Regions from separate parts of the Micromonospora narathiwatensis genome, predicted to be linked through region 1. Evidence: riboswitches for the same ligand, from Rfam matches in the RefSeq annotation. Region 1 holds a riboswitch; each other region holds the start of a gene.

Region 1 (5,474 bases):
GGGTGTACAGGTCCTGCGCCACGTAGCGCACGTTCGGGTAGCGCCGGTGGTGGTGGCGGACGAGCGGGGACAACGCCCGGACGTACGGCGAGATGACGAACGCGAGCCGGTCCTCGACGCCCAGGGACGCCTTCGTCTTCTCGACCCGGAGGCTGTCGCCGTGCAGGAACATCGACGGGCAACCGATCTGCTCGACCGCCGAGAAACCCAGCGTACGCAGGTAGTCCTCGGTGATCTCGCCGCGTACGCCGATGCTGTGCGAGCGGTCGAGCACCGCCCGGCAGAAGCGGCTCACCGTCTCGTCGATCGGGCGCAGGAACTCCCGGTCGCCGTCCACGTCCGTCTGCGCCCCGACCCCGAGCACCACCACCGGTATCTTCAGCCGCTCGATCAGCCGGGTCATCGCGGCCAACTGGTCCGTGTAGTCGCGGCGGAAGGCGTTGGCCAGCGGGATCACGAAGACGTCGTACTTCTCGTTGATCTCGTCGGCTTCGCGCGGGTCCGCCCGGAACCGCGACGGGGTGATCTCCGCAGCCGAGGTGGCGAGCAGTTTGTGCGCGGCGTGGCTGAAGACCAGGTTGCCGGTGTTCTTGCCGATCCAGTCCCGTTCGTAGGTCTCCTCGGCGGTGAGTACGTCGAACGGGCCCTTGCGGGCGCGCAGCAGGATCCGCTGGTGCATCCGGGGTGTCCACCTTCCGTCCCGGGCACCGCGTGCCCGGCGGGGACCGGGGGCGGCCCGACCGGCCGGCAGTACGGTTCCCGTTCCGTGCAGGAGCCGGAATCCTACGCCATCGGGCTGAGCGGGCGGCGTCCCGCTCGCCCGTCCGGCGCGTGGGGGCGCCGGCCTTCCATCTGGTGCACGGTGATGCGGACTGCGACCCAGGTCGGTCGAGCACGCCGCGCGGCCCGACCCGGGCCGAGCCGCACGCCACCCGCCCGATGCCCCGCGCCGCGGCCGTCCATCCTGGTCAGTGCCCGGATCCGCGCGGACGCGACACGCCCGGCGGCGGTGCGGCGCCGCGGCATCGGCGGTAGGTTGGAGCCGTGCTTCCGATCGCGCTCACCTGTCCCGTGTGGTGGGTGGCGCGCTGGTGGGCCCGCACGCTGGCCAGCCTGGCCGTGTTGGTCGCCTGCTCGCTCGGCGCGGCCGCGCTGCCCGTCGGCCCGGCCGCGACCGCGCAGGCCGCTCCCCGATTCGCCGCCGGCCCCGTCGAGGCCCTGACCCTCCGGGTCGGCACCGCCGACTCCGCGCCGGGCTCGGCGGCTCGGGTCGGGCCGGGAGCAGGCAGCACCGGCTGGACCGGTGCCGCGGACCGGACCGGCACCGCCGACCGGACCGGCACCGCCGACCGGGCCGGTGCCGCCGATCGGGACCGTGCCGCCGACCGGGCCGGTGCGGTCGATCGGGCCGGCAGCGATTGCCGGCAGGTCGGGCCGGTCGGTGCGCCAGATCCGGTGGCGTCGCGTCTGGCCGTGGCTTTGCCGGCCGACCGGCAGCACGCCCTGGTCGGGCTGGTCCCGGCGACCGTCGGCTCCCGGGCCCCGCCCACCCGCTGACGACCCGCGGGCCGCGGCCCGCCCTCGCCGTACCGACCGAACCTCACCCCGCACCCGCCCGACGGCGCCCGTAACCGGTCGCGCCCGCACTCGGGCCGGTGCGGACCTCTCCGTCACATCGTTCCCGTGAGGTGCCGACCATGCAGCAGACCGTTCTCTACCACTTCCTCAGCAAGATCCCCGAGGCCGCCGCCATCTGGTCGGCCCTGCTCGTGCTCGCCCTGGGCCTGCTGGCCGCGCTCGTCGCCAGGCCGGAACGGGACGTTCCGGTGGAGGACGCCCCCGACCCGGCCGCCGAGGAGGCGGCCCGCCACGCCGACCTGCGCCGGTACGCCGACGAGGTGGCGGTGGCCGCCGCCGGGGCCGCGCAGACCGCCCGCCGGCGCCGTGAGCAGTGGCTGACCGCCCAGGCGGCGGCCGACCGGGCCTGGCGGGCGTACGACGAGGCCGAGGCGGGCGCCCGGCGTCTCGCCGGTGCCGCCGTGCTGCCCGAGCCGCGTACCCGGCGCACGCCGGCCGAGTACGCGGCCCGGGAACGGTGGCTGCACCACGCCGCGATGGTGGCCCACTGGCACGGCGACCTGTCGGCCCGCCAGCTCGCCGACGTCCTGGCCCACCGCAACGGGTGGGATCCGCGCCGGCACCCGGCCGAGCAGGAGATCGTCCTGGCCCGCGTGGTACGCGACGGCCGGTGGGCCGGTTGGCGGGCCGCCGCCGAGCGGGAGGAGCGGGCCTGGCGCGACGCCGAGCTGGCCGCCGACGCGGCCCGCGCCCTGGCCCTGGAGGCGTACGCCGCCACCGAGGCGCTGCGCCCCGGGCCGGCCCCGGTACGCCGTGCCGAGCCGGTGGCCCCGACCCGTGCGGCGGTGCCGGCCGGCGGTGCCGCGCGCTTCCGCCCGGCACGGGTCGGCTGAATCGTTACCCAAGTTCGGTGAGTCCCGTCACTGTCTGCCCGGAAACGGTCATCCGGATCAGTGCGGGCGATCGACTCCCGCAATTCCGGAACGATCATCGGTGCGGTGTCCGATTCTTGCCCGGCGGTTACGGGATAACTGCCTGTCCCATTGAGTCACATCAGTTGCGAGCTGTTCCGGTCGGCGCCGGTAATTCCGATGTTTAAGCAGGTCGGAGCGGTTGGCAGGAGGCGAGCCCACCGGTAGTGTCGGCGCGTCCGGTGCGGTTTTCGATCGCAGGTGGCGACGCCGTACCGACCCGCTTAATCGTGATCTTCGCGAACCGGGGACCCAGTGCAACACCGGGGTGAATCCGCGAGCTGCGGCCCGCGGTAGGGCGTACTTCCCGCCCGAATCCGTCAGCTAACCCGGTAGGCGGCCACGGAAGGAGTGCCATCCTCGTGCCAACCTCCCCCCGATCCTCCCCCCGCCTCCACGGAGCCGCGGTGCCCTCGCTCGCCTGACCGGCGACCGAGTTCCGGCAACCGCCCCCGCAGCCCGGCTCACCGGCGCTGCCCGTTCCTGCGGCCACCCCGCCCGGCAACGCGCGTGACCCCGTCCGCGCGTCGGGTCGGCGTGCGCCGCTCAGGCCCTCGTGGAGGAATACGTGAAGCACCACCTGAAGCGTCAGCTGGGGCGCCTCGCGACCGAGCGCCCCTACCAGATCGTCGCCGGCTCCGCGGCGGCCCTCGTGCTCGCCGGCGGCGCCAGTGCCGCGCTGGCCAGCGCCGATGAGGCGCCCGCCCGTCAGGAGCACACCGCCGCCGTCGCCGAGCTGGCCCCCCGGCTCGGCGAGGTCGCCAGCCGCGGCGAGGCGCGCGTCGCCGCCCCGTCGCCGTCGGACTCGCCGAGCGCGTCGCCGTCCGACTCGCCGAGCGCGTCGGAGTCGCCGAGCAAGGCCAAGGCGGACCCGGACGTGACCCGTACGGCGAAGCCGAAGCCGACGCCGCCGTCGACCAAGGTCCTCGACTACAACTACCAGGCGCAGACCGCCTACTGGAACTGTGGCCCGGCCGCGGTGCGCAACGCGCTGAGCGCGAGCGGCATCGAGACCACCCAGGACGCGATGGCCGTGCCGCTGAACGCCGGTGAGAACGGCACCAACTCGGCCGAGGACACCACCCGGGGTCTGAATCAGATGGTCAAGGGCAGCCCGTACCGGACCCACATGATCCCCGGCCAGGCCGCGACCCCGGCCCAGATGGACCAGCTCCAGGCCGACGTGGTCAAGGCCGTCACCGACGGTCGGGGCGTGGTGGTCAACATCGCCGGCTCCGCCACCGACACCAACGGCGGCTGGCACTCGTTCCCCGGCGGCCACTACATCGCCGTGGTCGGCTACCAGGACGACGGCCGGGCCGTGAAGATCGCCGACTCGGCCAACCCGGCGGTGCCGTCCTACTGGATCACCACCATCAACCTGGCGAACTGGGCCGCCACCCGCGGCTACTCGGCCTGATCGCACCCCTCCCCCCGTCGGGCACCGGCTCCTCCGAGCCGGTGCCCGACCTCGTATGCGCGGTGTCTCGCGCGGGTGGCCGGTCCGATGCGACACTGCGCCGTATGGCCGACGAGACGGGTACCCGCCATCTGCTGCTGCTGCACGGCCTGGGCGCCACCGGCGAGGTGTGGCTGCCCTGGGCGCCGCTGCTGGAGAGCCGCTGGGCGGGGCGCTGGCTCGCCCCCGACCTGGCCGGCCACGGCTGGTCGCCGCCGCTGCCGGCGTACTCCTTCGAGGACCTCGCGGACCGGGTGGTGGCGGGTCTCGGCCCGGTAGCCGACCGGCTCGGCCCCCGCGACCGGCTGGTGGTGCTCGGGCACTCGCTCGGCGGGGTGGTGGCGCTGGCGCTGGCCGCGCGGACACGGGGCCTGCCGGTCGACGCGGTGATCGGGCTCGGCATCAAGGTCGCCTGGTCCCCGACCGAGCTGGACAAGGCCCGCGAGCTGGCCGAACGGCCGGTGACCTGGTTCGCCAGCCGGGACGAGGCGGCCCGCCGCTACCTGCGGGTCGCCGGGCTGGCCGGGCTCTTCGCCCCCGACCATCCGGTGGTGGACGCCGGGCTGCGCCGCGAGGACGGCCGCTGGCGGCTGGCCATGGACCCGGCCGCGTTCGCGGTGGGGGAGCCGCGGTTGCCCGACCTGCTCGCCGCGACCGACGTGCCGGTGCTGCTGGCCCGGGGTGAGCAGGACCCGATGGTGACCGACGCGCAGCTCAAGGAGTTGGGCGTGCCGGTGACGACCCTGCCGGGGCTCGGCCACAACGCGCACGTCGAGGACGCGGCCGCCGTTCTCGACCTGCTCGCGCCGTTCGCGTCGCCCGACCGGCCGTGACGCCGTCGCCCCGTGGACGGGGCGACGACATCACGACCGCGGGTTGCCGTCAGTACGTGCAGCCGGTGGCGGGCAGGGCGGACGGGGCGGGTGGGGTGACGCCGTCGTAGATGGCCAACAGCATGTTCTGCGGGCAGCGGTTGGCGCCGTTGACGCGGACCTCCAGGTGCAGGTGCGGGCCGGTCACGTTGCCGGTGGCCCCGGTGTAGCCGAGGACCTGGCCGGCGCTGACCCGGGAGCCGGCGGCGACCGAGCGCGAGTTCAGGTGGCAGTAGAGGTAGTACGCGCCGTCGTCGCCGGTGATGCCGATGCCGAGGCCGCAGTTGCCGCCCACGTGCCCGATCGTCCCGGAGGTGATCGCGTACGTGGTCGTGCCGGTCACGGTGGGCAGGTCGATCGCCGGGTAGTCGTGGTGCGGGTCGTCGTACTCGCTGCGGGGCAGCACCGACTTGCCGATGATGAGGCGGTAGTTGCCGGTGCCGCCGCCGCTGCCGCCGGTCAGGTACTGCCAGGTGGTGGCGTCGACCGAGCCGCCGGAGAGGCCACGGGCGGACTTGAAGTTGTTCACGGCGTTGGTCGTGGCGGGGCCCCAGTCGCCGTCCACGGCCAGGCCGTAGCCGTATTTGTTGAGTG
Region 2 (5,474 bases), 3.2 Mb from region 1:
CGGGTGCTGGAACGCGCGGTCCGGGACGCGGTCCCGGACTCCCCCACCGAGCTGCGCCTGCTCTACCGGGGCGAACTGCTCCGGCTGGGCCGGGCCGAGCTGGACGCGATCCGGGACCGGACGCTGTCCCGTGGCGCGCGCCGCAACGAGGTGCGCCGGGCCGGCTTCGACGCCGTCCTCGCCGCCCTGTACAAGCAGGCCCGTGGGCTGCGGATCGGCCGGTTGCCGGAGCAGCCCGCGTTCGAGGACGAGATCATCGACCGGCCGGAGTTCCGGGAGTTCCTCAAGGCATGGTGGCCACGGCTGCACCCGCGGCACGTGCTCGGCTGGCTGGCCCGCCCCGAGCGGCTGCGCCGGTACGCGGGCGGCGTGCTCGCCGCCGGCGAGATCCGGCTGCTGACCGAGGCGTACCGGACCCTGGACACCGAGGGGCTGACCATCGCGGACATCGCCCTGCTGGACGAGCTGGACGCGCTGCTCGGCAAGCCGGTGCAGCGGACGAAGCCGAAGCGCGACCCGTTCCAGCTCGCCGGGGGCGTCCGCGAGCTGAGCACGTTCGCCGACCGGCAGCGGGCGGCCCGGGCCGCCGCCCGGGAACGCCCGGAGGACTACCGCGACTACGCCCACGTGGTGGTCGACGAGGCGCAGGACGTCTCGCCCATGCAGTGGCGCATGATCGGCCGGCGCGGCCGGCTGGCCTCCTGGACGGTGGTGGGCGACCCGGCGCAGACCGCCTGGACGGGCGACCCGGAGGAGCTGACCCGGGCCCGGGACCAGGCGCTCGGGCGGCGGCGCCGGTCCCGCTACGAGCTGACCACCAACTACCGCAACTCGGCCGAGATCTTCGCGGTGGCGGCGGCGGAGATCCGCCGGCGCTACCCGGACCTGGCGCTGCCGACCGCGGTGCGCTCCACCGGGGTGCCGCCGGTGGAGCGGACCGTGCCCGTCGCCGAGCTGCCCGCCGCGACCGTCGCGGCGGCCGACGCGCTGCTGGCCGAGGTCGAGGGGACGGTCGGCGTGATCACGCCGGTGCCGCGCCGGGACGAGGTCGCCGGCTGGCTGGGCGACCTGGGCGGCGGCCGGCTCCAGGTGGTGACCAGCCTCCAGGCCAAGGGCATGGAGTACGACGGGGTGGTGCTGGTGGCGCCGAGTGAGATCCGGGCCGATCCCGGTTCGGGGGTACGGACGCTCTACGTGGCGCTGTCCCGGGCCACCCAGCGCCTCACCACGCTCGACCCGGTGCGCTGACGACGGCTTGCGGTCGCGGCGTGGCCGCGGGCGCCCGAGCCGGCGCTTCCCGTCGCCCGGACGATCACTTGCATACATAGCGATGTGAGCATAGATTGTGCCCGGGCGGGTCGCGGGACGAAAGGGTGTGGGCGTGGGCGCAGGTCATGACCACAGCGGCACGGTCACCAACGCCGCACACCGCCACCAAGGTCGGCTCTGGGCCGCGTTCGGGCTGCTCACTGCCCTGATGCTGGTCGAGGCGGTGACCGCGTTCGCCACCGGCTCACTGGCCCTGCTCTCGGATGCCGGGCACATGTTCACCGACGTGCTCGGCATCGGCATGGCGCTCGCCGCGATCACCGCCACCCGGCGCGCCAACACCGATCCGCAGCGCACCTTCGGGCTCTACCGGCTGGAGGTGCTGGCCGCGCTCGCCAACGCGATCCTGCTCGGCGCGGTCGCCGCGTACGTGCTCGTCGAGGCGGTACGCCGGTTCGGCGAGCCGCCGGAGGTGCTCGCCGGGCCGATGCTGGCCGTGGCGGTGCTCGGCCTGCTCGCCAACATCGTCGCGTTCGCGCTGCTGCGGGCCGGCGCGCAGGAGAGCATCAACCTGCGCGGGGCGTACCTGGAGGTGCTCGGCGACCTGCTGGGCTCGCTCGGCGTGATCGCCGCCGCGCTGGTCATCGTGTTCACCGACTGGTGGTGGGCCGATCCGCTGGTCGCCGTCGCGATCGGGTTGTTCATCCTGCCCCGGACCTGGCGGCTCGGGCGGGCCGCGGTCCGCATCCTGGTGCAGGCCGCCCCGGAACACCTCCAGGTCACCGCGGTACGCGACCGGCTGGCCGCGGTGCCCGGCGTCGCCGAGGTGCACGACCTGCACGTCTGGACGCTCACCTCCGGGATGGACGTGGCGTCGGCGCACCTGACCGTGGCTCCCGACGCGGAGGTGGGCGAGGTGCTGGCCGCGGCACGGGCCGCCCTGCACGAGGACTTCCGGATCGATCACGCCACGTTGCAGATCGAACCCGGAGCGTCGGCCGGAGCGTGCGGCCCGGTCGAGTGGTAATTAGGGCAAACTTAAATCCAAGTGGCTATTGTTCATCTGTGCCGGCTTCGTTCCGATTTTCGGTCCCCGCCTTGGCGGCCCGATCGGCGCCCGGCCGGTAGGCTCAGTCGCGGTCTCCGCAGGTGGCGCAGCGCGTCGCCGGTGGCGGCCGTCGCCTAATCGCCACAGCTCGGCGAGCCGGGGAACCACGTTCCTGGGGTGCATCCGCGTCAGCGGTAGGGATCTTCCGTCCCGAACCCGTCAGCTAACCCGGTCGGCGGTTGACGGAAGGACACCTGGAATGCCACCTGCACGACGGACGGCCGCCCGGTTGGCGGCCCTGCTCGTCGCGGCGCTCGCCCTCGGCATCGCGACCGCGCCGGTCTCCCCCGCCTCGGCGACCGCCCCGACCGGCCTGCTCGCCGCCGCGCCCGGCGACGACGAGGGCGGCACCCCGGCGCTGCGCGCCCAGCTCGACGCGGCCAGCAAGGGCTGGCTGGAGGCGCGGGCGGCGTTGAACCAGTCGGTGAAGCGGCAGCAGCAGCTCGCCGCCCAGCTCAAGACGATCAACGAGGAGCTGGGCGTACGCGACGCCAAGGTCGGCGAGATCGCCGGGGTCGCGTACCGGAGCGGACGGCTCGGCACCGCCGCGGCGCTGCTCGACAGCAGCAGCCCGCAGGGCTTCATGGACCGGGCCGCCACCCTGCAACAGGTCGCCGCGCACGAGGACCGCGCACTGCGCGACCTGATCGACACCCGGGACCAGGCAACCCGTACCCAGGCGGCGCTGAACGGCGAGATCCAGGAGCAGCGCCGGCAGGTCGCGGTGATGGCCAAGCGCAAGGAACAGGCCGAACGCGCGCTGGAGGTGGCCAACAGGCGGGCCGCCGCCAGCACCACCGCCAACGGCGGCAGCGTGCAGGGCACGTCCCGCGCCAACGCCACCCCGGCCCCGCGCAACGCCGACGGCTCCTGGCCCGCGGAGTCGTGCAGCGTCAACGACCCGACCCCGGCCAACGGCTGCATCACCCCGCGCATGCTGCACGCGCTCCAGCAGGCCAAGGCGGCCGGGTTCACCCGGTACGTCTCCTGCTACCGGCCCAGTGGCTCCGGCGAACACCCGAAGGGCCGGGCCTGCGACTTCGCCGCGCAGAAGGACGGCTTCGGCGGGGTGGCCACCGGCGGCGACAAGACGTACGGCAACAACCTGGCCGCGTACTTCATCCGCAACGCCGACCCGCTCGCCGTGCTCTACGTGATCTGGTACAAGCAGATCTGGCTGCCCAGCAGCGGGTGGAAGGCGTACAGCGGCGGCAACGGCGACCCGTCCAGCGACCACACCAACCACGTGCACCTGTCGGTGTACTGAGCCCGCCGCCGGCGGACCGGCTACGCCCACCGACGTACGCCGGATGTCGCCGCGCGCCCCACGACGCCGGGCCGGCGACGACCGAGCATCGGGGTATGAGCCGACTCTCTCCCGCCGGGCGCAAGGCCCTGCTCACCCTGCACCTGGTCACCTCGCTCGGCTGGCTCGGCGCCGATCTGGTGCTGCTCGCCCTCGGCGTGGCCGGACTGCGCGGGGCCGACCCCGAGGTGGTCTACCCGGCCGCGGGCCTGCTGGCCACCTGGCTCTTCGCCCCGCTGAGCGTGCTGGTCTGGCTGGTCGGGCTGACCAGCGCGCTGCTCACCCCGTGGGGCCTGCTGCGCTGGCGCTGGGTGTTGGTGAAGTTCGCGATCACCACGGCGATGCTGGGGTTGGTGCTGCTGTTGCTCACCCCGACGGTGCGCCGGCTCGGCGAACTGGGGCCGGACCTCGCCACCCGGGACCGGCTGGACCTGATCATCCCGCCGACGGTCTCCAGCACCCTGTTGATCGTCATGACCGTGCTGTCCACCTACAAGCCGTGGGGACAGCTGCGCCCGGCCAACCCGGCGGCCCGCCGTCCGGTGGCGGCGGGGCGACGGCGCTGACTCAGCCCGCCTGTTCCTCCAGGGTGGCGCCGAGCCGGCTGGCGAGGCCGAGGTGGGCCGCCCGGGCCTGCCGGAAGGCGTACCCGAACAGCGGCGCCGGGGCGGAGAGGGTGATCTCGACGTCGATGCGCACCACGCCGCCCGGCTCGTCCCGCAGCCGGGTGTGGTTACGCACCGTGGTGGCGGGCTGCTGGCGGGCCACCGTCACCACCTCGTCCTCGGTGGCGACCAGCACGTCCGCCTGGTAGGTGACCGGAAAGTGCAGCGGCCCCAGCTCCAGCCGGTCGGTGATCGCGTAGCTGGCCAGCGCGCCGGGTCGGGGCGGCAACTGGCGGACCCGGACGATCAGCGGGTGCAGCTCGCCCTGGCGGGTCAGGTCACTGAGCAGGGCCACCGCGTCCGCCCGGGTGCAGCGGGCCTGCACGGTGTAGCTAAAACTGTCGCTGCTGAGCACGCCGTACTCCCTTGCCGTCGGCGGTCCGCATGATCGTCCCGTAACCGGGGCCGGCTGGCAACGGTCGACGGGCGGTCCCGGAACCGGGCCGGCTCAGGCGCCGGGCAGCACCTGAGGGGTGCTGTCGGCGAAGTACGGCTCGGGTGCGCCGAAGAGGCCCAGCAGTCCGGTGACCCAGAGCTGACGGTGCACGAACCGGCTCGGCTCGGTGACCACCAGCTTCACACCGCTGACCTCGGCGGTCTGGAAACCGGCAACCATCGCGCTGATGCCGACGGAGTCGATGAAGGTGACCAGCCGCATGTTCAGCTCGATCCGGGACGGACGGCCCTTCGCGAGCACCTCGGCGATCGCTTCCCGCACCTCGTACGCGGTGTCGACATCGATCTCGCCTCGCGGCGCGATCTGGATGACACCACCCGGCAACACCGACTGCACGATCGACAGGCTCACGCGAGCACCTCCACTCGCCCGTACGGGCGCCTCATCAGTACGCGGGCCGCGACCGAGAGTATTCCTCTGATGGCCTCGGTCGCCACCCCTCGGGATGGGCAATTCGCGGACTGGGCACACCTGGGCATCCCAATCCGGATCCTCCAGTTCCTGTTTCTTCCGGACGACGGGTTCACACCGTCCAACGACCGACCACGGCCGGCCGATCCGCCGACTCAGGGTAGCGGCCCGCCGCCCGTCCGGCTCGCACCCGGTCCCGGCGCGTTCGGGCGGTTGGTCCCGTACCGCCCCATCGATCGCGCCTGACCTGGGAGGGTT
Region 3 (5,474 bases), 1.4 Mb from region 1:
GAGGAAGGTCCAGTTACGGCCGCTCCCGTTCTCGCCCGCTGTCGTCGCCATGGTGGTCATGGTATGGCTTCGGGCCGCGCGTCCCGGCTCCCGCCCTGGCCCGGTTCCGCTGCCGTCCGGTCAAGCGTCGACCAACACATGAAATCTGTATCACGTAAATCTTGACGTATCTTGGCTGTGGGTGTGACGGTGGTTCGCGCGGCCGTCTCCGCCGCCGACCGGGTCGACCAGGTCGTTTCGCGCGAGGACGAGGTGACTGCCGTGACGCCGACCACTCCCGAACAGGCGCTCGCCGAGCTGTACGCCGGAAACCGTCGTTTCGTCACCGGCGTACCCCATCATCCGAATCAGGACGCCGGGCACCGGGCCGCCGTCGCGGACGGCCAGCACCCCTTCGCGGTGATCGTCGGTTGCTCCGACTCCCGCCTCGCCGCCGAGATCATCTTCGACCGCGGCCTGGGCGACGTCTTCGTGGTGCGGACCGCCGGCCACACCGTCGGCCCCGAGGTGCTCGGCAGCGTCGAGTACGCGATCACCGTGCTCGGCGTACCACTGGTCGTGGTGCTCGGCCACGACTCCTGCGGGGCGGTGCAGGCCGCCCGGGACGCCGTCGCCACCGGCACCTCCCCGGCCGGGCACCTCGGTGCCGTGGTGGAGGCCGTCGTGCCCAGCCTCCGCCGGGCCGCCCGGCAGGGCATCGAGGACGTGGACGGGATCGTCGACATCCACATCGCGCAGACGCTGGAGGCGCTGCTCGCCCGGTCCACCGTGCTCGCCGAGCTGGTGTCCGCGGGCCGGTGCGCGGTGGCCGGCATGTCGTACCGGCTCAGCGCGGGCGAGGTGCGGATGGTGGCCGAGGTGCCCGCCGGCACCCCGACCACGACGCTGACCGACGACGGCGACTAGAGCAACGACATGTGGACGTGATCGGTGTGGTTGGAGGGCCCGCTGTAGGACTTCCAGCCGGTCGCCGGGAACCAGATCTGCCGGTTCCAGATCACGTAGTAGATGCCCAGCCGGTCCGCGTTGCGGATGAGGAAGGCGGCGACGTTGTTGCCGTACATCCGGGTGTCGTTGTTGTGCCAGGGCGCGAAGCCGCTGTTCTGCAACGACCAGTCGCAGGCCCGGCCCTTCGGGTGCTCCCACGGGCCGCCGGACCGGTAGCAGCCGGCGAAGCGGGTGAAACCGGCTCGCCGGACCTCCTTGTAGGCGTGCAGAGTGCGCGGGGTGATGCAGCCCGAGGTGGTGGGGTCCTTCTCGCTGCACGACTCGGGCTTCCAGCCGCCGTCTGCGCTGCGACCGGGCCCGATCCGGGCCACCGGCGAGGTGGCCGAGACCAGACCGCCGGTGAAGCCACGCCCGCCGACCAGCGACAACGCCTTCTCCGCCGCGACCTTCTCCCGGGCCATCGCGTTCTTCTGCTTCTCCTGCTCGCGCACCTCGCCGTCGAGCGCGATCTTGGCCTGCTCCGCGCGGGTCTTCGCCGCGTTGACCTCCGCCAGCCGCTGCGCGTTGACCATGTTCAGCTCGTCGAGGGCGGCGGCCCGCCGGACGAAGGAGTCGGGTGTGTTGCTCTCCAACAGCATGGCCATCGCGCCGATCCGGCCGGTGCGGTACGACTGCGCGGCGATCTGGCCGACCTGCGGGCGCAGCGCGTCGAGTTCGGCCTGTGCCGCCCGTACCTCCAGGGCCAGTTGGAGTTGGCGCTGCTTCGACTTCTCCAGCTTCGCCTTGGCCTGAAGGTAGGCGCGGTTCGTGGCGTCGAGGACGTCCGTGATGAGCGGAGGATCGTTGTCCTCCTCGTGCCCTGAAGGGGTGGGGTTGGCGGGCGCGGCCATGGCCGGGGTCGGCCCGGCGACGATGGCGAACGCGGCGAGTACGGCCACCACGGGTGTCAACCAGTGGCGCAGGGGTGCCGTCACAGTGTTCCCTTCCGTCGACCGCCGACCGGGTTAGCTGCCGGGTTCGGGACGGAAGTGGCCCCTACCGCTGGCGCGGATTCACCCCAGGTACCTGGTTCCCCGGCTCGCCTTCGAGCGATTGGGCGGTGGCACCGCAGGCGCCGCAGCGCGCCTTCGGCGGTGACCGGCAGCGACGTTACCTGACAGTCCCCGCGGCGATCTACGTCCGGAAGCCGACCAATAGCGCGATTTCGCCGTAGCCCTGCGTGACCAGCGTCGCGTTTCAAGCCGGCGGTCACGCTGCGGAGTTTCACCATGCGGCCTCCGTGCTCCCCGACGGTCCGCGCCGCCCCGCGACCGCCCCGCCGAGCGCCTCCAGGGCCTCGCCCCGCTCCGCCGGTGGCCGGGCCGCGGGCGGCCTCGCCGGCTCGGTGTCCGACCCGGCCCGCCGGCCGGCGGCGGTGACCACCGCGGCCAGCCCGGTGGTCAGCGGTACGGCGGCCACCAGGCCGAGCGTGGCCACGATGCTGCGGACGATCTCCTGGGCCATGAACTCGCTGGTCAGGATCTGGCTCAGCGGGCGGGAGTCGGCGACAAGCAGGAGCAGCAACGGCAGCGACGCGCCCGCGTACGCCAGCACGATCGTGTTGACCGTGGAGGCGATGTGCGCGCGGCCCACCCGGGTGGCCGCCCGGTAGAGCTGGATCCGGGACAGCCCCGGGTTCGCGTACGACAGCTCGGTGACCGTGGCGGCCTGGGTGACGGTGACGTCGTCCAGGACGCCGAGGGAGCCGATGATGATGCCGGCCAGGAGCAGCCCGTGCAGGTCGACCTCGCCCTGGAACATCGACAGGGTGGTGGCGTCCTCGCTGCCGAAGCCGGTCAGATGGGTGGTCGCGGTGGCCACGGCGCCGAGCAGGCCGGTCAGTACCAGGCTGCCCAGGGTGCCGAGCACGGCCACCGAGGTCTGCGTGGTGATCCCGTGGGTCAGGTAGAGCACCACGAACATGATCAGCGCTGACCCGACGATGGCCACCAGCAGGGGCGGCTGGCCCGCGCCGATCCCCGGCAGCACGAAACCGAGCAGGATGGCGAAGCTCGCCACCAGGCCGCCCAGCGCGGCCAGCCCGCGCCAGCGGCCGAACGCGACGATGGCGGCGGCGAACAGTACGGCGAGCCAGACCAGTGGCGCGCCGCGCTGGTGTTCGGCGATCTGGTAGCTCTTCGCCGCCGGGTCGGCCGGGTCCGTCAGCTCGACCAGCACGACCGCGTCGCCCACCTCGACCCGGGGCGCGCCGGGTCCGGCCGGTAGGGGCACCTCGACCTGCCGCCCGGCGGCCGGGCCCTGCTCGGCGGTGACGGTGACCGTTCCGCACGGGCCGGTGGAGTCGCCCGGACCGCCCTCCGGCGTCTCCGCCGCCGGCGGGCAGGGCTCGGTCACCACCCGGGTCACCGTGCCGTGGTAGCGGGGCACGTCCGGGTCGGCCGTCGGCTCCCGGGTGTCCCGTGGCCAGAGCACGATCGCGGCGACCACGGTGAGCAGGAACAGTGGCACCACCGTCGCGACGAGGATCCGTCGTACCCCGGGCGGGGCGGACGGAGCGGGACGGGTGTGGTCGGCGCCCATGGCGAGACTCCCAACGATTCACAGCCGGACACGTGTCGCCGGGCCGGTGGTTCACCGTAGTCGGCCCTGCCGCACCGGCTAGCGTGGTCGGCGTGCGTACGGAGGCGGCGCTGACGACCGGGCGGTGGGTCCGGCTCCTGTTGCTGCTCTGCACGCTGGTCGGGTTGGCCGCCATGCACACCCTCGGGCACGGCGCGCACGGTGCCGCCGGCCGGTCCGGCGGGCATGACGGCGGGCACATCGGCGGGCGCCCGGCCGCCGCCGCGCCGACCATGGTCGAGAGCTGTCCGGGCGACGGCTGTCACGCGGGTGTGCTGCCGCTACGTGACCTCGGCGGCGACCCGTCCGGGTGGAGCGTGTGCCTGGCGGTTCTCGGCGCGTTCGCGGTGGCCCTGCTGGTCGCCGTGCTGCTACGGGCCGGGTCACGGCCCGGCGGGCTGACCCTCGGCGGCCCGGCACGCGCCGCCCGCGGGCCGCGCGCCCCGCCGCCCCGGCCGTACGGGCTGCGCCTGGCGACGGCGTCGGTGCTGCGCAGATAGGACGCCCCGGCGCGGGTGGACCGGAAGAACCGGTGACCCGCGTCCGCCGTCCGCTGCGTATCTTCCGACACCGAAAGGCTCAACCGTGTTCACTCGTACCCTTGTGCGTCGGGCCGCCCTGGCCGGCGCGACCGTCACCGCCGCGCTGGCCCTGGCCGCCTGCGGCGGTACCGACCATTCGACCGCCGGCTCCGGCCACGGCACCGGCTCGGCGGGCAGCGGCTCGCCCTCCGCCGGGGCGTCGTTCGGCGACGCCGACGTGATGTTCGCCCAGCGGATGATTCCGCACCACCGGCAGGCCGTGGAGATGGCCGGGCTGGCCGAGGGCCGGGCCGCCGATCCGGAGGTGAAGAAGTTGGCCGGGCAGATCGAGGCGGCCCAGGCGCCGGAGATCGCCACCATGACCGGCTGGCTCGCCGCCTGGGGCCGGCCGGTCCCGTCGGCGAGCGCCGGCCACGGCATGCCGGAGATGGATCACGGCATGCCGGGGATGATGTCCGACGCCGACATGACGAAGCTGGCGGCGTCCTCCGGCGACGACTTCGACCGGCAGTTCCTGGCCATGATGATCGCCCATCACGAGGGCGCGCTCGCGATGGCCGAGGACGAGCTGGCCGGGGGCGCCAACCCGGAGGCCAGGGCGCTCGCCCAGCGGATCGTCGACGCCCAGCAGGCCGAGATCGAGGCCATGCGGAAGCTGCTCGACCGGCGCTGAGGCCCGTACGCGTCGGGTGCCGGGGTCGCTCGCCGGCCCGGGCACCCGACGCTGGCCGGCTTCGGCAGCCTGTGGGTCGCTGGCGCGGGAGCTCATGCCGCTCGTTTCGGAGCTGATGTCACAGACGGGTCGGCCCGTCCGGATTCGCGCCCGCCATCGCGTTCGTGGCGGTCTCTGGTCAGCCGCGCTTCATCAGCCGGCCGACGGCGGCCATCATCTCGGTGGCCATCTCGTCGGCGCGGCCCTCGGCGGCGCCCTCCCGCATGCAGTGCCGGGCGTGCCCGTCGAGCAGGCCGAGCCCGACCTTGTCCAGGGCGGCCTGGATGGCGGAGATCTGGGTCAGCACGTCGATGCAGTAGCGGTCGTCCTCGACCATCTTCTCGATGCCGCGGACCTGCCCCTCGATTCGGCGGAGCCGCGCGAGCAGCTGGTCCTTGCTGGCGGTGTAGCCCCGGGCCGGGGTCGTCGGTGCGGTCATGAAGACGAGGATAGCGTACCCCTCGGGGGTATGTTATGTTCCTCCCGGAGGCCGATACCCCCACCGGGTAGCGGTAACAGAAGAGTGGCAGCCGTCTCTCCTCCAATTACCCCCAGGGGGTATAGGGTCGAAGGCGGCGGGAAGGGAGATTCGCCATGGTCACCACCATGTACCAGGTGCAGGGCATGACCTGCGGGCACTGTGTCAACTCGGT
Region 4 (5,474 bases), 2.1 Mb from region 1:
CCGCCTGCCCGGGGGAGAGCCGACGCCCGCCGACCGCCTCGATCGCCTCCCAGAACGCGCCGGCCCCGAGGCCCAGCTCGACCCGGCCCCCGGTGAGCAGGTCCAGGCTGGCCACGCTGCGCGCCAGCACCACCGGCTGGCGCAGGGGCAGGTTGAGCACGTTGCCGGCCAGCCGGACCCGACTGGTCGCCGCGGCCACGAACGACATCAGCGTCCAGGTGTCCAGGAAGCCCGGCTGGTACGGGTGGTCCTGGAAGGTGACCAGGTCGAGGCCGGCCTGCTCGCAGAGCTTGGCCAGTGCCACCACCTGTTCCGGCTGGCCCGCGCTGGGGGTGAGGAAGCCCCCGAAGGCCAGTTCGTGCCCGTAGTCGGTCATGATCCTCCGCCTGCTCGCCGGACCCGGCGGCCGTGCCGGACCTCGCCACGTTAGTCGGTGCCGGCGGCGTCACGTCTCCCGCTCCCGGAACCGGCTGGATCGTTCACGATCTGCCGATTGCAGCGGTATCGATAGATGTCTTACGGGCATAGGGTGCCGTTGAACGGCCTCAGCGTTCCTTCCGGAAGGAGCGACCCGTGATTCGCCGCCGCCCCCTCGGCCTCGCCGTCGTCCTCGTCGCGGCCACCGCCCTGACCCTGCCGGCCCCCGCCACCGCGGCCGGCTACCCGTACCAGGACCCGGCGCTGCCGGTGGCCACCCGCGTCGCCGACCTGCTCTCCCGGATGACCCTGGACGAGAAGATCGGCCAGATGACCCAGGCCGAACGCGGCGCGGTGACCGCGTCCGACGTGGCCACGTACCGGCTCGGGTCGCTCCTCTCCGGCGGCGGTTCCGCGCCCACGCCCAACACCGCCACCGGCTGGGCCGACATGTACGACGGCTTCCAGCGGGGTGCCCTCGCCACCCCGCTGGCCATCCCGATGATCTACGGCGTGGACGCCGTGCACGGACACAACAACGTGTACGGGGCGACGATCTTCCCGCACAACATCGGCCTGGGTGCCACCCGTGACCCGGCGCTGGTGCAGCGGATCGGCCAGGCCGTCGCCGAGGAGATCTCCGGCACCGGTGTCGACTGGGACTTCGCGCCCTGCCTCTGCGTCGCCCGCAACGACCGCTGGGGTCGCACCTACGAGTCCTTCGGCGAGACGCCGGACCTGCCGTCGGCCATGTCCACCCTGGTCACCGGCCTGCAGGGCGGCACGCTCGGCGGGCCCACGTCGGTGCTCGCGACCGCCAAGCACTATGTCGGTGACGGCGGCACCAACGGCGGCGTCGACCAGGGCAACACCCAGCTCGGCGAGGCCGACCTGCGGGCCATCCACCTGCCCCCGTTCCAGGCCGCCGTGCAGCGCGGTGTCGGCGCGGTGATGATCTCGTACAGCAGTTGGAACGGCGTGAAGCTGCACGGCAACCAATACCTGATCACCACCGTCCTCAAGGGAGAACTCGGCTTCTCCGGCTTCGTCGTCTCCGACTGGAACGGCATCGACCAGATCGACGGCAGCGCCGGCTTCACCGCCGCCGAGGTCAGCACGGCGATCAACGCCGGCATCGACATGGTCATGGTCCCCACCGCCTGGAAGACCTTCATCAGCACCCTGCGCGCCGAGGTGCAGAACGGGCACGTGCCGGTGAGCCGGATCGACGACGCCAACCGGCGGATCCTCACCAAGAAGTTCGAGCTGGGCCTGTTCGAGCGGCCGTACACCGACCGGAGCTGGACCCCGACGGTGGGCAACGCCGCGCACCGGACGCTCGCCCGGCAGGCCGTCCGTGAGTCGCAGGTGCTGCTCAGGAACACCGCCGGGATCCTGCCGCTGGCCCCGGACAACAACAAGATCTTCGTTGCCGGCAAGAACGCCGACAACATCGGCAACCAGAGTGGGGGCTGGACCATCTCCTGGCAGGGCGGGTCGGGCACCGTCACCCCGGGCACCAGCGTCCTCCAGGGCATCCGGGCAGCGGTCGGTCCGACCACGACGGTCACCTACAACCAGCGCGGCACCGGCATCGACCGGACCTACCGCGCGGCCGTCGCCGTGGTCGGTGAGACGCCGTACGCCGAGGGCCAGGGCGACCGCGCCGGCAGCATGAGCCTCGATCGGGAGGACCTGCGAACCATCGCGACGCTGCGCAATGCCGGCGTGCCGGTGGTCGTGGTGCTGATCTCCGGCCGGCCGCTGGACATCGCCGCCGAGTTGCCCAACTGGACCGCGCTGCTGGCCTCCTGGTTGCCCGGCACCGAGGGTGGTGGCGTGGCCGACGTCCTCTTCGGCGCGTACGCGCCCACCGGGAAACTGCCGATGACCTGGATGAACTCGGTCAGCCAGCAGCCCATCAACGCCGGCGACGGGCAGGTGCCGCTCTTCCCGCAGGGGTACGGCCTGACGTACTGAACGGCGGTGTTCGCGGCGTTGTAAGGCACCTTCGGACGGTGCGCAACTCGACCGGCGACGCCTTCGCTCGGCCGGGTGAAGAACTTCACAAGAAGTGGGCGATCATCCGAAACCGTCCCTAACGTCGTTTGCGTTCGCGATCGCGGACACCACGGGCCGGTAACGCCTAATCCCGCCACCGGCTCGTGGTACCTGGACCTCAGGCGGGAGCGGGGGACCCACATGTTCCTCGGTGCTCGACACCTCGGGGTGAAGCCGCCGATCCGGCGGCCGGGCTCCTCGGCCCGAACCCGACAGCTCACCTCGTCGGCGTGGAGGAAACCCACATGGCAACTGAACAAACCGCACGTCACCGACGCCTCACCCGGCGCAGGGTCGCCGTCGGGGCGCTCGTCGCCGGCGCCGCCACCGGTGCCGCCGCGATCCTCGGGCCGGCCGCGCCGGCCAGTGCGTCCAGCGTGAACTGGGACGCCGTCGCGCAGTGCGAATCCGGCGGCAACTGGCACATCAACACCGGCAACGGCTACTACGGCGGACTCCAGTTCTCGAAGGGCACCTGGAACGGCTACGGCGGGCAGCGGTACGCCAGCCGTGCCGACCTGGCCACCCGCGGTGAGCAGATCGCCGTCGCCGAGAAGGTCCTCGACGGGCAGGGTATCGGCGCCTGGCCGGTCTGCGGCCGCAAGGGCGGCTCGACGAAGCACTACTCGTCCACGTCGGAGTCCGCCGACCACCGGTCCCCGAAGAAGGCGAAAAGCGAGCGGGCGTCGCGGCACGAGCAGTCGACCAGCCGAGGCCACCGGCGTACCGCGCCGAGCACCGGCGGCACCGGCAGCTACGTGGTCAAGCGCGGTGACACCCTGTCCGAGATCGCCGAGGCGCGCGACATCACCGGCGGCTGGCACGCGCTGTACGAGCGCAACCGGCGGGTGGTCGGTGACGACCCGGGCCTGATCTTCCCAGGCATGCGCCTGCGGCTGTCCTGATCCCGTCGTGGGGCGGCACCCTGCCGTCCCCGCGATCGGCGCTGACGCATGCGGAGAGTGGCCACTCCCGGCGGGGTGGCCACTCTCCGCATGGCAGCGGCGCGGGGCGCACCGACGTGCCCGGCCGGGTCGGCGCCGTCGGGCGTGGTTGCTAAGGTCACGGTGCTCCGGAAAGACGTGAAGAAAGCGCGGCTATGACCAACGACCCGTTCTCCGCGGCCGCTAGCCTCGACGAACTGCTCACCCAGACCCAGCAGGCGCTGTCCTCGATGCGTTCGCGGGCCGCCGAGCAACCCGACGGCGACCCGGGGCGGTTGCTCCGCGCCGAGGGCTCCGCGGCCGACGGCCGGGTCCGCGCCGTGGTCGTCCAGGGTGGCCGGCTCGAGTCCGTCGCCGTCGACCCGGAGTTGGCCGAGGCGGGCATGGCGGCGGTCTGCGGGCACGTCGTGGTGGCCGTCAACGCCGCCCTCGCCGACCTCGACGCCCAGGTCAGCGCCTCGGCGCGGGCCGACGTCGACGCCCTGGCCGTGCGGCTCGGCGGGCTGCAGGAGCAGTCGGTACGGCAGATGGAGCTGTTCAGCCGGGCGATGGAGGACGTGATGGCCCGACTCAACCGGGGCGGCGACACGGGCGCCCGGGCGGAGCGCTGAGGCGAGCGGCGTCCCGCTCCGGGACGGTGGCCAGCCGCTCACGACGCCTTCGAGACGGACGAGACACGGCTGACGAAGCGGCCGGCCGTCGGGAGGACGACGACCGGCCGCTTCGTCGGTGATCAGGAGAGGTCGACCGCCGTGTCGTCGATGACGAAGGAGGTCTGCAGCGAGCTGTCCTCCGCGCCGGTGAACTTGATGGTGACGGTGGTGCCGGCGAACGACGAGAGGTCGAAGGACTTCTGCGCGTAGCCGGTGTTCTTGTTGAGGTTGGAGTAGGTGGCCAGGGTGGTGCTGTTCGCCTGGAGGGTCAGCTTGTCGTAGGCGGTGGTCGTGGTCGACTCCGCGGTGTCGATGTGCAGCCAGAAACTGAGGGTCGCCCGGCAGCCGGACGGGATCGTCACCGACTGCGACAGGGTGTCGGTGTGGGTGGTGCCGTAGCCGTCCAGCCACGCCTTGTACGAGCCGCCGTGCGCCGCCTGGCCGGTCGAGTTGGTGATGACGCCGGAGCTGGCGGTCCAGCTCACGTTGCCGGACTCGAAGCCGGGGTTGGCCAGCTTCTGGCCCGAGCAGCCCGCGGGCGGGGTCGTCGAGGAGCTCGGGGTCGGCGTCGGCGAGCCGCTGGTGCAGGTCGGGTCACCGGACTGCGCCGGCACGCTGACCGCGTCCCAGGCGGCCTTGACGGTGTTGAACTCGGTGCAGCTGCTCGGGTAGAGGTTCTTCGCCGCCTGCAGCGTCCAGGTGCGGTACTTCAGGTACGACGAGGACGTGGTCTTCAGCAGCATCGCGTTGTACATGATCTTGATGGCCGGCTGGATGCCCAGGCCGGTCACGGTGCTGCTGTTGCAGGTCGGGCTGGTCGGCTGGCCGTTGGTCGGGTTGCTGCCCATGGCCAGCAGGTAGAACCAGTGGTTGCCCGGGCCGGCCGCCTTGTGCACCTCGGTGCTGGGGATGCTGCTGGAGTAGCAGTTCGGGTCGCCGAGCGCCGACGGGTTGTACATGTTGCGGATCGGGCCGCTGCCGACCAGGTTGATCTTCTCGCCGACGAGGAAGTCGGGAGCGTCGTACGCCGCCGGCTCGTTGGCGAACCACTCGGTCGCGGCGCCGAAGGTGTCGGCGACGAACTCCTGGGTGCCGCTGCCGGAGATGCCGCCCGGGGTCTTGTCGTCGATGCCGTGGCCGATCTCGTGGGCCACCACGTCGAGCGAGCCGATCCACTGGCCCGCGGTGTTCTTGCCGATCTGGACCTGGGTGCCGTCGTAGTAGGCGTTCTGGTCGTTCAGGCCGACCCGGATCGGCCACGCGCCGCCGCTGCCGTTGGCGCCGTTACGGCCGAGCCACTGCGACAGCATCTTGTGCTCGGTCTGCGCCGCGAACAGCGCGTCGACGCAGCCGGTCTCCTTGTTGGTGGCGGTGCCGTTGCCCCAGGTGTCGGTCGACT

Evidence for each region. Region 1 has a riboswitch for cyclic di-AMP ahead of GA0070621_RS02995 (C39 family peptidase). Riboswitches for the same ligand answer to the same signal wherever they lie in the genome.
Region 2: it holds a riboswitch for cyclic di-AMP, as region 1 does, so the genes downstream of both, GA0070621_RS16600 (coiled-coil domain-containing protein) here and GA0070621_RS02995 (C39 family peptidase) in region 1, are expected to answer to the same signal.
Region 3: it holds a riboswitch for cyclic di-AMP, as region 1 does, so the genes downstream of both, GA0070621_RS25990 (coiled-coil domain-containing protein) here and GA0070621_RS02995 (C39 family peptidase) in region 1, are expected to answer to the same signal.
Region 4: it holds a riboswitch for cyclic di-AMP, as region 1 does, so the genes downstream of both, GA0070621_RS12195 (LysM peptidoglycan-binding domain-containing protein) here and GA0070621_RS02995 (C39 family peptidase) in region 1, are expected to answer to the same signal.

Annotation. Positions count from the first base shown of each region.
Region 1 is NZ_LT594324.1:654,607-660,080, forward strand. Features, by position in the region: gene GA0070621_RS02980 (polysaccharide pyruvyl transferase family protein) at 1-679, opposite strand, end outside; gene GA0070621_RS02985 (hypothetical protein) at 1,045-1,557, shown strand; gene GA0070621_RS02990 (hypothetical protein) at 1,698-2,471, shown strand; cyclic di-AMP (ydaO/yuaA leader) riboswitch at 2,761-2,903, shown strand; gene GA0070621_RS02995 (C39 family peptidase) at 3,106-3,969, shown strand; gene GA0070621_RS03000 (alpha/beta fold hydrolase) at 4,074-4,841, shown strand; gene GA0070621_RS29755 (peptidoglycan-binding protein) at 4,891-5,474, opposite strand, start outside.
Region 2 is NZ_LT594324.1:3,899,722-3,905,195, forward strand. Features, by position in the region: gene GA0070621_RS16590 (HelD family protein) at 1-1,248, shown strand, start outside; gene GA0070621_RS16595 (cation diffusion facilitator family transporter) at 1,382-2,296, shown strand; cyclic di-AMP (ydaO/yuaA leader) riboswitch at 2,439-2,570, shown strand; gene GA0070621_RS16600 (coiled-coil domain-containing protein) at 2,577-3,644, shown strand; gene GA0070621_RS16605 (hypothetical protein) at 3,740-4,249, shown strand; gene GA0070621_RS16610 (SRPBCC family protein) at 4,251-4,703, opposite strand; gene GA0070621_RS16615 (STAS domain-containing protein) at 4,797-5,156, opposite strand.
Region 3 is NZ_LT594324.1:5,889,732-5,895,205, forward strand. Features, by position in the region: gene GA0070621_RS25980 (helix-turn-helix transcriptional regulator) at 1-60, opposite strand, end outside; gene GA0070621_RS25985 (carbonic anhydrase) at 262-906, shown strand; gene GA0070621_RS25990 (coiled-coil domain-containing protein) at 903-1,922, opposite strand; cyclic di-AMP (ydaO/yuaA leader) riboswitch at 1,927-2,057, opposite strand; gene GA0070621_RS25995 (YibE/F family protein) at 2,212-3,528, opposite strand; gene GA0070621_RS26000 (DUF6153 family protein) at 3,621-4,067, shown strand; gene GA0070621_RS26005 (DUF305 domain-containing protein) at 4,153-4,782, shown strand; gene GA0070621_RS26010 (metal-sensitive transcriptional regulator) at 4,961-5,260, opposite strand; gene GA0070621_RS26015 (heavy-metal-associated domain-containing protein) at 5,416-5,474, shown strand, end outside.
Region 4 is NZ_LT594324.1:2,761,366-2,766,839, reverse strand. Features, by position in the region: gene GA0070621_RS12205 (LLM class flavin-dependent oxidoreductase) at 1-376, opposite strand, end outside; gene GA0070621_RS12200 (glycoside hydrolase family 3 protein) at 574-2,397, shown strand; cyclic di-AMP (ydaO/yuaA leader) riboswitch at 2,551-2,724, shown strand; gene GA0070621_RS12195 (LysM peptidoglycan-binding domain-containing protein) at 2,724-3,383, shown strand; gene GA0070621_RS12190 (hypothetical protein) at 3,578-4,033, shown strand; gene GA0070621_RS12185 (M4 family metallopeptidase) at 4,156-5,474, opposite strand, start outside.